Regions from separate parts of the Aurantimonas sp. C2-5-R2 genome, predicted to be linked through region 1. Evidence: predicted binding sites of a transcription regulator. Region 1 holds the regulator's gene; each other region holds the start of a gene.

Evidence for each region. Region 1 encodes PhoB, which activates phosphate uptake and scavenging genes when phosphate is short. Its sites were predicted from a motif close to TGTCATNNANCTGTCAT; they were not measured.
Region 2: a site for PhoB is predicted at 2,669-2,685, ahead of phnC (phosphonate ABC transporter ATP-binding protein). Genes of this name have one in related genera too.
Region 3: a site for PhoB is predicted at 3,612-3,628, ahead of ugpB (sn-glycerol-3-phosphate ABC transporter substrate-binding protein UgpB). Genes of this name have one in related genera too.

The regions. Positions count from the first base shown of each region.
Region 1 covers NZ_JAZHLJ010000003.1:50,568-55,278, reverse strand. The annotation lists gene VQ044_RS02245 (aspartate aminotransferase family protein) at 1-914, opposite strand, end outside; gene VQ044_RS02240 (DUF5996 family protein) at 1,166-2,113, shown strand; gene VQ044_RS02235 (GcrA family cell cycle regulator) at 2,336-2,887, shown strand; gene phoB (phosphate regulon transcriptional regulator PhoB) at 3,000-3,740, opposite strand; gene phoU (phosphate signaling complex protein PhoU) at 3,747-4,484, opposite strand; gene pstB (phosphate ABC transporter ATP-binding protein PstB) at 4,510-4,711, opposite strand, start outside.
Region 2 covers NZ_JAZHLJ010000046.1:24,534-29,244, reverse strand. The annotation lists gene phnE (phosphonate ABC transporter, permease protein PhnE) at 1-518, opposite strand, end outside; gene phnD (phosphonate ABC transporter substrate-binding protein) at 631-1,638, opposite strand; gene phnC (phosphonate ABC transporter ATP-binding protein) at 1,673-2,518, opposite strand; gene VQ044_RS17070 (DapH/DapD/GlmU-related protein) at 2,738-3,355, opposite strand; gene phnL (phosphonate C-P lyase system protein PhnL) at 3,352-4,074, opposite strand; gene phnK (phosphonate C-P lyase system protein PhnK) at 4,079-4,711, opposite strand, start outside.
Region 3 covers NZ_JAZHLJ010000008.1:87,248-91,958, reverse strand. The annotation lists gene VQ044_RS06115 (sn-glycerol-3-phosphate import ATP-binding protein UgpC) at 1-364, opposite strand, end outside; gene ugpE (sn-glycerol-3-phosphate ABC transporter permease UgpE) at 367-1,215, opposite strand; gene ugpA (sn-glycerol-3-phosphate ABC transporter permease UgpA) at 1,231-2,112, opposite strand; gene ugpB (sn-glycerol-3-phosphate ABC transporter substrate-binding protein UgpB) at 2,209-3,513, opposite strand; gene betC (choline-sulfatase) at 3,708-4,711, opposite strand, start outside.

The DNA of each region.
Region 1 (4,711 bases):
TGCTCAAGGAAACCGTCCGCCAGCACGATGTCGAGAACCGCGTTGCCCACGGCCATGGCCAGAGGATTGCCGCCATAGGTCGTGCCATGGGTTCCCGGCGTCATGCCGATGGCCGCTTCCGCCGTCGCCAGGCATACGCCCATGGGAAAGCCGCCGCCGAGACCCTTGGCCGAGGCCAGGATATCCGGCGCGGCGCCCGAATGCTCGTAGGCGTAGAGCGTGCCGGTTCGCCCGATCCCGGTCTGCACCTCGTCATAGATCAGCAGGATGCCATGCTTGTCGCAAAGCCCGCGCAACCCCCGGAGACACTGGGGCGGGACCTTGCGGATGCCGCCCTCCCCCTGGATTGGCTCGATCAGGATCGCGGCGACGTCCGGCGCGGCAGCGGCCTGTTTCAGCGCTTCGTGGTCGCCGAACGGCAGTTGATCGAAGCCCTCGACCTTCGGGCCGAAGCCTTCGAGATATTTCTTCTGGCCGCCGGCGGCTATCGTCGCGAGGGTCCGCCCGTGGAACGCGCCCTCGAAGGTCAGAATCCGGAAACGTTCGGGCGCGCCGCTGACAAAGTGATAACGCCGCGCCGTCTTGATCGCGCATTCCAGCGCCTCGGCACCCGAATTGGTGAAAAAGGCGCGATCGGCAAAGGTCGCGGCGGTCAATCGTTCGGCGAGGCGCCGCTGGCCGGGAATCTCATAAAGATTAGACACATGCCAGAGCTTCTCCGCCTGGTCCTTGAGCGCGGCGACGAGATGCGGATGGGCATGACCGAGGGAATTGACCGCGATACCGCCGCCAAAATCCATGTACCGTCGGCCATCGCGCGTCTCCAGCCAGACGCCTTCACCGCGCTCGAAGGCGAGATCGGCGCGCGCGTAGGTCTCGAAGAGAGGCGATTGATGGTCCTTGCTGTCAGCCATGGCGATCGACTTCGCTGATGATCCGGTTCGGCTCCCGGGTGGGATCGTCTTGGATCAGGTTCTGGAAACGTCAAAGCCTGCCGAGAGGGCAGGCTTTGCGGGTCGCTCCGAATGCATCGGATGCCTAGCTATACCACAGCGGGTCGGGCGGGTGTCAATGAAACCCGCAGAAGGATACTATCGGAAGCGATCGTTTGCCCCGTGGGCAACCGCCTTCGCCGCGAGGGCTTTGGCGAAAAGAGGTCGATTGAATGAATTCCGATTGGCCCGTCTTGCCTTTCCCGGCCTGGCGGGAAACCTGCAAGGCCCTTCATCTCTGGTCGCAGATTGTCGGCAAATACCGGCTCGCCCATACCCCCTGGGTCAATCATTCCTGGCACGCCACCCTCTATGTCACCCCACGCGGGTTGACGACCGGTCCGATCCCGGATCCCGGCGGCGTGGTCACGCTCAGCTTCGACTTTTGCGACCATGCTCTTGTGGCCGAAGCCGCAAGCGGTTCGCGTGAAAGCTTTCCGCTACAGCCGATGAGCGTCGCCGCCTTCTTCGACCGCACCAAGCGATTGGTCACGTCCGTGGGCGGTGAGCCTTCCATTCATGGCCGCCCTAACGAATTGCCGGACGAGGTTCCATTCGCCTCCGACACCGAGGAGCGGCCTTACGACCGCGACGCGGTGCGCCGCTTCCACCAAGCCCTTATCCATATCGATCGTGTGTTCGGACGTTTTCGCACAGGCTTTGTCGGCAAGGTCAGCCCGGTGCATCTCTTCTGGGGCGCGCTCGATCTTGCCGTGACACGTTTTTCCGGTCGCCCCGCCCCTTTGCATCCCGGCGGTTTTCCAAACTTACCGGATATGGTGACGCGCGAGGCCTACAGCCACGAGGTCTCTTCGGCAGGGTTCTGGCCGGGGGGCGGCGGCATCGACGAGGCGATGTTCTATTCCTACGCCTACCCCGTGCCGAATGGCTTCGCGGACCGTGCGGTGGAGCCGGTCGCCGCGCGCTTCGACGCGAAGCTCGGAGAGTTTCTGCTGCCGTATGAATCGGTCCGGACAAGCGCCGATCCGGAAGCGACGCTGCTGCGGTTCCTGCAATCGACCTACGCGGCAGCGGCCGATAGGGGTGACTGGAACCGGGCCGCGATGGAGTGCGAATTCGGCGTGCCTCGCGTTCCGCGCAAAATTCACGGTCTGCGTTAACGCCCCATTAACCCACAAGTCTGGGGAAAACGACAAATCGATTCGCCTGTGACACGCTGGACTCTTGTCACAGAGTCCAGCGATGGGCTAAATTGAATTCAAGATACTAGATTTCGTGCGGCGGACCTAGTTCCTCAATAAATGTAGTGCGTCACCTCGCACACCGTTTGTGCGGGGTGAAGGATTCCGCCCGCCGCATATTTTTGCTGTAAGGAGCTTGTCATGGGCTGGACCGACGAACGCGTGGAGTTGCTGAAGCAGCTTTGGACGGAGGGCCTCAGTGCCAGCCAGATTGCCGAGAAGCTGGGCGGTGTCAGCCGCAATGCGGTGATCGGAAAGGTCCATCGGCTGAAGCTGGAATCGCGCGCGAAGTCTCCCAATGTCGCGGCTCCGGTTGCGGAACGGCAAGCGTCGCCCCACTTGAAGGAAGTCGAGACCATCGAAATGGTGCAGCCGGCACGTTTTATGCCGGCGCAATCGGTTTCGGCGCGCTCGATGCCCCGCACCCACGGTGCGACGGCTTTGAAGATGGATCCCGAGGAGGAGACGGAAGTGATCGCCGAACCCCAACGTCAATCTGGCGAAGTGGTCCCGATCGCGCGTAAGCTCAGCCTCGTGCAACTGACCGAGAGCACCTGCAAATGGCCAGTGGGCGATCCGCTGAAGCCGGGTTTCCACTTTTGCGGCAACGGCTCGAACGAGTCTTCGCCCTATTGCGAATACCACGCGTCATTGGCCTTCCAGCCGGCATCCGAACGGCGACGGGCGCGCTGACAAGCGCGCGTCCTTCCGAACTTTCACTTTCCGGGAAATCGAGACCGCCATTCGGCGGTCTCTTGGTATTCGGAGGTCTCTTCGTCTTGAACGGCCGCGGATGCTCGTTCCTCTACGACCCCGCGCTCTCCATCGCGCTTGTCGCCGACGGTTTGGCGGTGGCGGAGAATTGCTCGTCGAGGGCGTAGCCGGCACCGCGAACAGTCCGGATCGGGTCTCGCTCGCGGCCGCGTTTGATTGCCTTGCGCAGGCGTCCGACATGGACGTCGACGGTGCGCTCATCCACATAGATGTCCCTGCCCCAGACGCCATCGAGCAGTTGCTCGCGGGAGAACACCCGCCCTGGGGACTGCATGAAGAACTCCATCAGCTTGAACTCGGTCGGGCCGAGCTTGATCTCGCGGCCGGCCCGGCGAACCCGGTGGTTCTCCCGATCGAGGTCGATATCACCGGCGGTCAAAAGCTTGGAGATTTTCTCGGGCTTTGCCCGCCGCAGCATTGCCCGAACCCGTGCGATCAGTTCCGGCGTCGAGAACGGCTTGACCACGTAATCGTCGGCGCCGACCGACAGGCCGCGCACGCGTTCGCTTTCCTCGCCGCGGGCGGTCAGCATGATGATCGGAAGTTTCTCGCTCTCGCCGCGCTGACGAAGTCTGCGGCAAAGTTCGACGCCGGACAAACCCGGCAGCATCCAATCCAGGATCAGGAGGTCGGGTAATTCTTCCTTGAGGCGCAGGTCCGCCTCGTCGCCCCGGGTAATGACGTCGACCTGGTAACCTTCGGCTTCGAGATTGTAGCGAAGCAGGACGCCGAGCGCGTCCTCGTCCTCCACCACGGCGATGCGTGTGGCCATGTCCGTTTACCCTTCGGGGCCGGCGGGCGGCAGGTTGGACCCCTGCTGCACCAAGGACGGAGTGCTGTCGCCTTTCGGCCGCTCCGCCTCCATCTGTTCGCCGGTCTGGATATAATAGATCGTCTCGGCGATGTTGGTCGCGTGGTCGCCGATGCGCTCGATGTTTTTCGCGCTGAACAGCAGATGCGTGCAGGCGGTGATGTTGCGCGGATCTTCCATCATGTAGGTCAGCAGCTCACGAAAGATCGAGGTGTACATCGCGTCGATCTGCTCGTCATTGTCGCGAACCGCCATCGCCCGAAGGTGATCGTGCTCGCCATAGGCGTCGAGCACTTCCTTCAGCTGCACCAGCGCCAGTTCCGACAAATGCTCGATGCCGCGCACGAGTTGCACCGGCTGGGAATGGTCGTGCACGGCGATCACACGCTTGGCGATATTCTTGGCCAGATCGCCGATCCGCTCCAGATCGTTGGAAATGCGGATGGCGCCAACAATCTCGCGCAGGTCGACGGCCATCGGCTGGCGCTTGGCGATGGTGCGGATCGCCCGCTCGTCGAGGTCGCGCTGGGCCGCGTCGAGCAACACGTCATCGGCGACGACCGACTGCGCCAGATCCCAGTCGCTGCGCATCAAGGCCGCGACCGACTGCTCGACCATCCGCTCGGCCTGGCCGCCCATCTCCGAAATCCGGCGCACGATGAATTTGAGTTCGTCCTCGTAGGACGTGACGGTATGCTCGGTCATCTGCCGCTTTCCTCATAGTTTTCGTTCAGCCGAAGCGCCCGGTGATGTAGTCTTGGGTGCGCTTGTCGTCGGGGTTGGAGAACATTTTCTCCGTCGCCCCGACCTCGACGACGCGGCCCAGATGGAACATCGCCGTGCGCTGCGACACCCGCGCCGCCTGCTGCATCGAGTGGGTAACGATCACGATCGTGTAGTTCTGCTTCAATTCGTCGATCAGTTCCTCGATC
Region 2 (4,711 bases), on a different contig from region 1:
ATCGATTCCACTGCCTCCGAAAACAGTTTGGCGAGGATACCGGTGGTGTGGATGAACAGCGCCATCACCCCGGCGAAAGGTCCAAGACCGACGGCGACGACGAACAGCACCGCCCAGACGATCTCGTGGATCGCTCGAAAGAAGTCCATCAGCCGCCGGGCCGGCTGCAGGATGTACCACGGCACCATGTTGTGGGCCGACAGGATGCCGAAGGGGATGGCGAGGAGGACAGCCAGGAACGTCCCCCAGACCGCGATTTGGACGGTCACGACCATTTCGCCCAGATAATACTGCCAGTCCTTGAAGTCGGGTTCGGCGAAGCCGGCCGCATATTGCGCCATGTTGTCGGCGTCGGTGAACAAATACGTCCAGCGCCCCATCTCCGCCGGTGCCCAGCTCCACAGCAGGATAAGCCCCAGGCTGCCCCAAATGATAGCGTTCCAGATGCTGCGCGACCAGTCGCGGCCGGCGTTGAGGTCCAGTCGGGAAGGCGCGAGGGTTTCGACCGCTTTGGTCATCGTGGAGAATCCTGCTGAAAAACCGGAAACGGCCGGCCGGCATTTCGATGCCGATCGGTCGCATCTGAAGGAAACGGCGGCGCGAGACCTGCCGCGCCGCCGCGATCTAGCCTCAGCTCTGCTCGGCACTCTTGATCTTCTTCTCGTAGCCGGTTTTTTCCGCTTCGAGCTTGTCGATCGCCGCCTTCTTGGCGTCCTCGGCCATCGTCGTGTCGGCCTTGATCTGAGCGATCTCTTTCGACAGTTCCATCACCCGGACCGGCAGGAGCTGGTCGTCACTGGACTCCTTGAACGGCGCCCATTGAAGTTCGGCGAGGACGTCCTTCTCCTTGGCGACGTCGCCGTCCGACTGGTCGGTGCCGTAGGTGAGGAAGAAGGTCTTGATCTTGTCCTTGATCTCCTGCGGCAGCTCCTTGTGCCAGACGATCGGGTCGGCAGGGATCAGCGGCGACTTCCAGATCACCTTGATCTTCGCGAAAGCCACGGGATTGTTCTTCTCGATCAGGGCGAGGCTCTCGGTGTTGTTTGCGGCCGCGTCGACCTGGCCGTTGGCGACGGCCATGGCGTTGGTCTCGTGGTTGGCGTTGGTGACGTTCTTGAAGCATTCCTTCGGATCGACGCCGTTGGCGGCGAAGACGAAGGTCATCGGCACGAGATAGCCGGAGGTGGAGTTGGGATCGCCGAGGCCGAAATCGATCGACTGGTCGCATTTCAGGAGGTCATCGACGCTTTCAAGCGGCGAGTCCTTAGGTGCGAGGATCAGCGACCAATAGCCGGGGTTGCCGGTGACATCGACGGTCTGGGCGAATATCTCGCCATTCGCCCGGTCGACGGCTTCCATCGCCGATTTGTTGCCGAACCAGGCGAGATGGACCTTGCCGAAGCGCATGCCCTCGATGACGCCGGCGTAATCGGTGGCGAAGAAGGGCTTCACCTCGAGGCCGGTCTTCTCCTCCATGGCGGCGAGGAACGGCGCCCATTTCGGCTTCAAATTGGACTGGCTCTCGGTCGAGATGATCCCGAAATTGATCTCTTCGGGCGCGGCGTCCTGGGCCAGCGCCGGCGCCGTGAGGCCGGCGGCCAGCGACGCGGATGCGAGGATCTTGAAGATCGCGTTCATGGTGGGTCTCCTGTTGCGTTGAGGGTTGTTGTCGTTACGCCGTGGCGAGCGAACGGGCCGCGGCCCGCGGCTCCATCGGCGGAACCGGTCGACGGCTGTCGACCGGAAGGGTATCCGGCAGCACGAGCTCTTCGGAATGCGATCCGTAGAGTTCGGTCAGAAATTCGTTGGTCAGCGCGGTCGAGGGGCCGTCATAGACGACCTCGCCGGCGCGCAAGGCGATCGTGCGCGGGCAATAGCGGCGCGCGTATTCCACCTGATGCAGCGAAACGACGGCGGTGATGCCGTCGGTGCGGTTGATGTCGGACAGAACGTCCATCACCCGTCGGGCGGAGGCGGGGTCCAGCGAGGCGATCGGCTCGTCGGCGAGAAGCACGCGGGATTTCTGCACCAGGCAGCGGGCGATGGCCGCGCGCTGTTGCTGTCCGCCGGACAGCGTCGAGGCGCGTTGCCAGGCGACGTCCGGGATGCCGACGCGGGCGAGGGCGACCCGGGCGGCCTGCTTTTCGCCTGTGCTGAACAGGCCGAGCGTTCCGCGCCAGCCCGGAATACGCCCAAGATTGCCGAGAAGGACGTTGGTGATAACGGGCAGGCGGTTGACCAGGTTGAACTGCTGGAAGATGACGCCGATCTCGGTCCGCATCTCGCGGGCCTTGCTGCCGAGGCGTCCGCTTTCTTGAATTCTCCGTCCGAAGATGTCGATGGCGCCGCCATCGCCCCTTTCGAGGCCGGCGATGTGCCGAATCAGGGTCGACTTGCCGGAGCCGGAGGCGCCGATCAAAGCGACCATCTCGCCTTTGCCGATATCCAGGTCGACATTCGACAAGGCCTGCTTTCGGCCGAAGCGCTTGGAGAGATTGTTCACGGCTATGGCGGTCATGGGCGGTCCGTCCCCAAAAGCATCGGACCGAAAAGTGGAATCCGGTTTTCGGATCATTCTGATGCTCAATCCAAGTGCCAGAGCGTCCTTTGTGCGTCCGGAGGGACGCACAACGCTCTGGTTTGACGGTCGGATTCCTAGGCGTCTTTCATGAGGGCTGGATGACACTTGCGTAACGGTTGGATGACGGTATCGCCGTGCCGGCCCGAGGGCCTTCTGTTAACCGCCGTGTCTGTCGAGAAACGCTTCGGCGTCGAGGGCGCGAAAGTCGGCGAGCGCTGCCCGCAGCTTCCGGTGCGGCCAGTCCCACCAGGCGAGGGCGTCCATGCGCACGCCGATGTCTTCGGGAAATCGCGGACGGATCGGCCGGGCCGGCACGCCGCCGACGACCGTGTAGGGGGCCACCTCTTTGGCGACCACCGCGCCTGCGCCGATGACCGCGCCGTTGCCGATCGTCACTCCGGGCAGGATCGTCGCGCCATGGCCGATCCAGACATCATGGCCGATGGTTACAGCGTCTTCCCGCCGCCAGGCGAAGAATTCCGCCTCGTTCGCCTCACCGTCGAAATAGTCGCCCGCCCGGTAGGTGAAATGATGCAGGCTCGCCCGGCCGATCGGATGGTTGGTGGCGTTGACCCGAACGGCGGAGGCGATGTTGACGAACTTGCCGATGACGGCACACCAGATGTCGCAATCGCGCATCATGTAGGAATAGTCACCCAACTGCGTTTCCGACACCTGACAGCGCTCGGCGATTTCGGTGTAGCGGCCCAGCGTCGATGCTTCGACCGCTGCGCTGGCATGAACCAGCGGCATTTCGGAGAGCTTGGGCATCACGCGACCTTGCGGGCCGAAAAGGTCGAGACGTCGATGATGCGCGTCGCGATCCTGTCGCGGACCACCTCGTCATGGAAGATGCCGAGGATCGCCACGCCGGCCGCCTTCTTGGCCTCGATCATCTGGCAGACGACGTCCCGGTTCTTAGGGTCGAGCGAAGCCGTCGGCTCGTCGAGCAGCAGCAGCGGATGGTCGGTGATGAAGCCGCGGGCGATGTTCACGCGCTGCTTCTCGCCGCCAGAAAAGGTCGCCGGCGGCAAGTCGAACAGAGCGTCGGGAAGGTTGAGGCGGCTCAGCAGCGCTCGCGCCTTCTCGCGGGCGGCTCCCGGCGCAACGCCGCGCGCGACCAGCGGTTCGGCCACGACATCGATTGCGGGAACACGCGGGATCGCCCGCAGGAATTGGCTGACATAGCCGACGACCGACCGGCGCTGTTCCAGCACGGTACGGGGATCGCCGGCCGCAAGATCGACCGTGGCGCCGGACTCTGGATCGCTGAGCAGGATTGCCCCCGCGTCGATCGAGTAATTGCCGTAGACCATTCTCAGGATGGAGGATTTTCCCACACCCGACGGGCCGCCGAGAACGACACACTCGCCGGCCGCGACCGCAAAGCCGGCGTCCCGGACGACGGGCAGTTGGACCCCGCCGCGCAGATGCATCGTGAAGGATTTCTCGACGTCGCGGACTGACAGGATCGAAGGGGAGGAACCAGGCATCGTGTCAGCTTTCCGGAATCGAGGCGACGAGGAGCTGGGTATAGGCATGGTGGGGATCGTCGAGCACGCGGTCGGTCAGCCCCGCCTCGATGATCCGGCCGCCCTGCATGACGATCATGCGCTGGGACAGGAGCCGCGCGACGGCGAGGTCGTGGGTGACGATCACCACCGACAGTCCCATCTCCGCGACCAGTGAGCGCAGAAGGTCGAGCAGCCGCGCCTGGACCGACACATCGAGGCCGCCCGTTGGCTCGTCCATGAAGACCAGACGCGGACGCGTCACCAGATTGCGCGCGATCTGCAGGCGCTGCCGCATGCCCCCGGAAAAGGCGACCGGCCGATCGTCGATGCGATCCTCGGCGATCTCGACCCGGTCGAGCCAGTCGGTGGCGGTTCCGCGAATATGGCCGTAATGGCGTTCGCCGACCGCCATCAGCCGCTCGCCGACATTGGCGCCGGCCGAGACCCGCATCCGAAGGCCGTCGGCCGCGTGCTGGTGGACGAAACCCCAGTCGGTGCGCATCAGGAAACGGCGCTCGGCCTCGCTCAAGGATGCCAGATCGCGCATCGTCCCGTCGCGCATCGCATAGGAGACGGTGCCGGATGTCGACGCCAACCGGGTCGAAATGCAGTTGAG
Region 3 (4,711 bases), on a different contig from region 1:
GAATCCCGGCCGCCTGATCGACCCGGCGGGCGATCTCGGCCTTCGCCATCTTGCGGTTTTTCAGGCCGTATTCGAGGTTCTGTCGCACGCTCATATGCGGATAGAGCGCGTAGTTCTGGAACACCATGGCGATGTCGCGCTCGGCCGGCTCCAGATCGTTGACGATGCGATCGCCGATCGAGATCGTCCCGGCGCTGATCGTCTCCAGACCCGCCACCATGCGCAAGAGCGTCGACTTCCCGCAGCCGGAGGGGCCGACCAGCACGACGAATTCGCCGTCCGGAATGTCGAGCGAAACGCCCTTCACCGCTTCCACCCCGCCGGGATAGACCTTGCGGACGTCGGAAAGTTCGATGCCTGCCACGCTTATTTCTCCGCTTCAACGAGGCCGCGCACGAACCATCGCTGCATCAGGACGACCACCAGCACCGGCGGGACGATCGCCAGGATCGACGTCACCATGACCAGGTGCCAGGGCGTATCGGCGTCGGCGAAGGACACCATCTTCCTCAGCGCGATGACGATGGTGTTCATCTGGTTGTCGTTGGTGACCAGCAGCGGCCACAGATATTGCGTCCAGCCATAGATGAAGAGGATGACGAACAGCGCCGCGATGTTGGTCTTCGACAGCGGGATGAGGATGTCCCAGAAGAAGCGCATCGGCCCGGCTGCGTCCACCCGCGCCGCCTCGACCAGCTCGGACGGGATCGTCATGAAGAACTGCCGGAACAATAGCGTTGCGGTCGCCGAGGCGATCAGCGGCAGGATCAGCCCGGCATAGGTATCGATCATACCGAGATCGACCATCACTTTGTAGGTCGGCAGGATGCGGACCTCGACCGGCAGCATCAAGGTGATGAAGATCAGCCAGAAGAAGGTCATGCGCAGCCGGAAGCGGAAGAACACGATAGCGAAGGCCGACAGGATCGAGATGACGATCTTGCCGATGGCGATGCCGAGCGCCATCACCGTCGTGTTGAACAACAGCGTCCAGACGTTGACGCCGCCGATCCGCCCGATGCCGCCGAACAGCGCCTCGCCATAGTTCTCGACGAATTCGCCGCCCGGTATGAGGGGCAGCGGCGGACGCAGGATCGCCTGCAGCGTCTGCGTCGACGCCATGAAAGTGTAGTAGATCGGAAAGGCGACGATCACGATGCCGAGGACCAGCATCACATGCGCGATCGGGCGGCCAATGGAGTGACGCTCGATCATCGCGGTATCTCCGCCTCACGCATAGTGCACCCGCTTCTCCACATAGCGGAACTGGAAGGCCGTGAGCGCGATGACGATCGCCATCAAGATCACCGACTGGGCGGCCGAACTACCGAGATCGAGATTGACGAAGCCGTCGACATAGACCTTGTAGACGAGCGTCTCCGTCGCCCGCGCCGGGCCGCCGGAGGTCACTGAATCGATGATGCCGAACGTATCGAAGAAGGCGTAGACGGTGTTGACCACCAGCAGGAAGAACGTCGTCGGCGCGATCAATGGAAAGATGATCGTCCAGAAGCGCTTTGTCGACCCGGCGCCGTCGATCGCCGCCGCCTCGATCAGCGATTTCGGGATCGACTGCAGGGCGGCGACGAAGAACAGGAAATTGTAGCTGATCTGCTTCCAGGCCGCCGCGACGACGACGAGCAGCATCGCCTGATCGCCGTCAAGCAACGGGTTCCAGTCGAAGCCGTTGCGTCGCAGCATGTAGGCGAAGGTGCCCATCACCGGATTGAACATGAACATCCACAAGAGGCCCGCCACGGCCGGCGCCACCGCGTAGGGCCAGATCAGCATCGTGCGGTAAAGCCCGCGTCCGCGCACCACCTTCTCGGCAGCGGTCGCCAAAAGCAGCGCCAGCGACATCGACAGCGCGGCTGTCGAGATGCTGAAAATCGCGGTCACCTTGATGGCGTTGAGATAGGCCGGGTCCGACAGGACCGACTGGAAATTGGCGAGACCGACGAACTTTGATTTCAGCCCGAACGGGTCCTCGTGCAGGACTGATTGGTACAACGCCTGGCTTGCCGGCCAGTAGAAGAAGACCAGGGTGATCGCCACCTGCGGCGCGACCAGCAGATAGGGCAGCCATTTGTTGGGAAAGATGGCTTTCGACACGGCGATCCTGGGTCCGAATCAGGCCACACGTGAAGCGAAGCCCATGGAAAAGGCCGGGCGGTCGAACCGCCCGGCGCGCGTTGCGGGTTCGGCGTCCTACTGCGCTTCGGCGATCGCCTCGTTGCCCTGCTCGACGATCTTGTCCATCGTCGTCTGGGCATCCTGGTCGCCGGCCAGCATCGCCTCGAACTGCTCGTTGGCGATGTCTCGGATTTGCGGCAGGTTCGGCAGGCGAACGCCCCTGGAATTGGCGGTCGGCTCCTTGCCCATCATCTGCGTGATCGGCGTCTCGCGGCCGGGATTCTCGTCATAGAAGCCGGAGCTCTTGGTCGCCTCATAGGCGGCCTTGGTCACCGGCAGATAGCCGGAGGCCTGATGCAGGCGGCCCTGGATGTCGGTCTGCGACAGGAAATTGAAGAACTGGGCGATGCCCTTGTATTCCTCGTCCGACTTGCCGCCGAACACCCACAGGCTGGCGCCGCCCGGGATGGTGTTTTGCGGCGCCCCTTCGGCGTTCTCGTCATAGGGCAGTTGGCCGATGCCGTAGTTGATCCCGGATTTGACGATATCGCCAAGCCCGCCGGAGGATTCGGTCAGGATGGCGCATTCGCCGGACAGGAACAGCTGCTTGGCCTCCGAGGTGCGGCCGCCATAGCGGAACACGCCGTCCTTGGCGAGATCGGCGAGAGCCTGGAAATGCTCGACATAGATCGGCTCGTTGAGCTTCAGCTCGACATTGGTGCCGGCCAATCCGTTCTCCTCGGTGCCATAGGACACGTCGTTCCAGGCGGCGAAGTTCTCCAGATGGATCCAGGTCAGCCAGGTCGAGGTATAGCCGCACTCGGCCGCGCCGGATTCCTTGATCTTGCGTGCCGCCTCGAACACCGCCTGCCAGGTCTTCGGCGGCTCTTCGGTGTCGAGCCCGGCCTTCTCGAAGATGTCCTTGTTGTAATAGAGGATCGGCGAAGAGGAATTGTACGGGAACGACAGCATGGTGCCGTCGGGCCTGGAATAATAGGCGACGATGCCCGGCAGATATTGCGACTTGTCGAAGGTAAAGCCGCCCGCCTCGAGCACCTCGGCGATCGGCTTCACCGCGCCCTCGGCGCCCATCATGACGCCGGTGCCGACGTCGAAGACCTGAATGATCGCCGGCATCTGCTTGGCGCGGAAGGCGGCAATGCCCGCGTTCAGCGTTTCGGGATAGGTCCCCTTGAACACCGGCGCGATCTTGAAGTCTTGCTGGCTTTCGTTGAATTCCTTGGCCAGCGTCTCGACGACCTCGTTGTTGGCGCCGGTCATCGCGTGCCACCACTGCAGTTCGGTCACGGCGAAAGCCTGGCTCGCGCCAGCGATCATCGCCCCAAGCGCGACGGCTGCGCTGAGAAGTTTGCGGTTCATCTGATGTCCTCACCCGTTGATGCGACTCTCGGGCTCTGTTGCCGAGCTTGTCGAAGACGCCCCGTAACAGTGCTTCAAAAACGGTTCGTGACGCAATGACGAAGCTTCGATGACAGCGCAAAAAACAGCCGCCTGCAGATTTTTGCGCCAAACCGCCGTCGCCCGGAGCCAGCAGGACCGTTGCTCCGCCTCGCCTATTCCCCTCTGGGAAACCGCTGGTTCTCCTCCAGCACGTTGAGATCCATGTGGTTGCGCATGTAGCGTTCCGAGGCCTTTTGCAGCGGCTGGTAGTCCCAGGGGTAATAGGCGCCGTTGCGCAGCGCCTCGTAGGTGATCAGTCGCCGTTGCTGGCTCTCGCGCACCGCCGCGTCGAAGGCCGCAAGATTCCAGCGCGTTTCCGCCGCCTGACGCAGCCTATCGAAGGCTTCCTTCGCCGCTGGCCCGTCGCATCCGGGCTCCGCCGCCAGGTTGCACGCTTCGCCTGGGTCGGTCTCCAGGTCAAAGAATTCCGGCGGATCGATCTCGCAGAGATTGAGCTTGAATCGCCCCTCCCTGAGCGAGACCATCGGCGCCTCGGAGCCTTCGGCGGCGTATTCCATCGGTACGGGTCCGGACCGGCTTCCGGCGCGCGCCGTCGCCAACAGGCTCTGCCCATCGGCGAAGGGTGCGATGTCGGCGGCGTCGATGCCGGCGAGATCGCCCAGCGTCGGCAGCACGTCGAGGGTCGAGACCGGCACGGCCACCAGCCCGCTCTCGCCGCCCGGCAGGCTCAGCATCAGCGGTACGCGCGACGAGCCCTCGCGGAAACTCATCTTGAACCACAGGCCGCGCTCGCCAAGCATGTCGCCATGGTCGGAGACGAACAGGACAACGGTGTTCTCCGCCATCCGGCAGTCTTTCAGCACGCCGAGGATCTTGCCGATCTTTTCGTCGAGATAGGAGATGTTGGCAAAATAGGCCCGGCGCGAGCGGCGGACATCCTCGGGCGTGATCGCGAATTTCTCGAAATCGGACGCCTTCAGAAGCCTTTGCGAGTGCGGATCGTGTTCGGCGAGGGGGATCGGCCCGGTCGCGGGATCGAGATGGGCGCAATCCTCGTAAAGGTCCCAGAAGCGGCGCCGCGCCACATAGGGGTCGTGCGGATGGGTGAAGGATACGGTCAGGCAGAACGGCCGCTCGTCCTGTCCCCGCGCCAGAT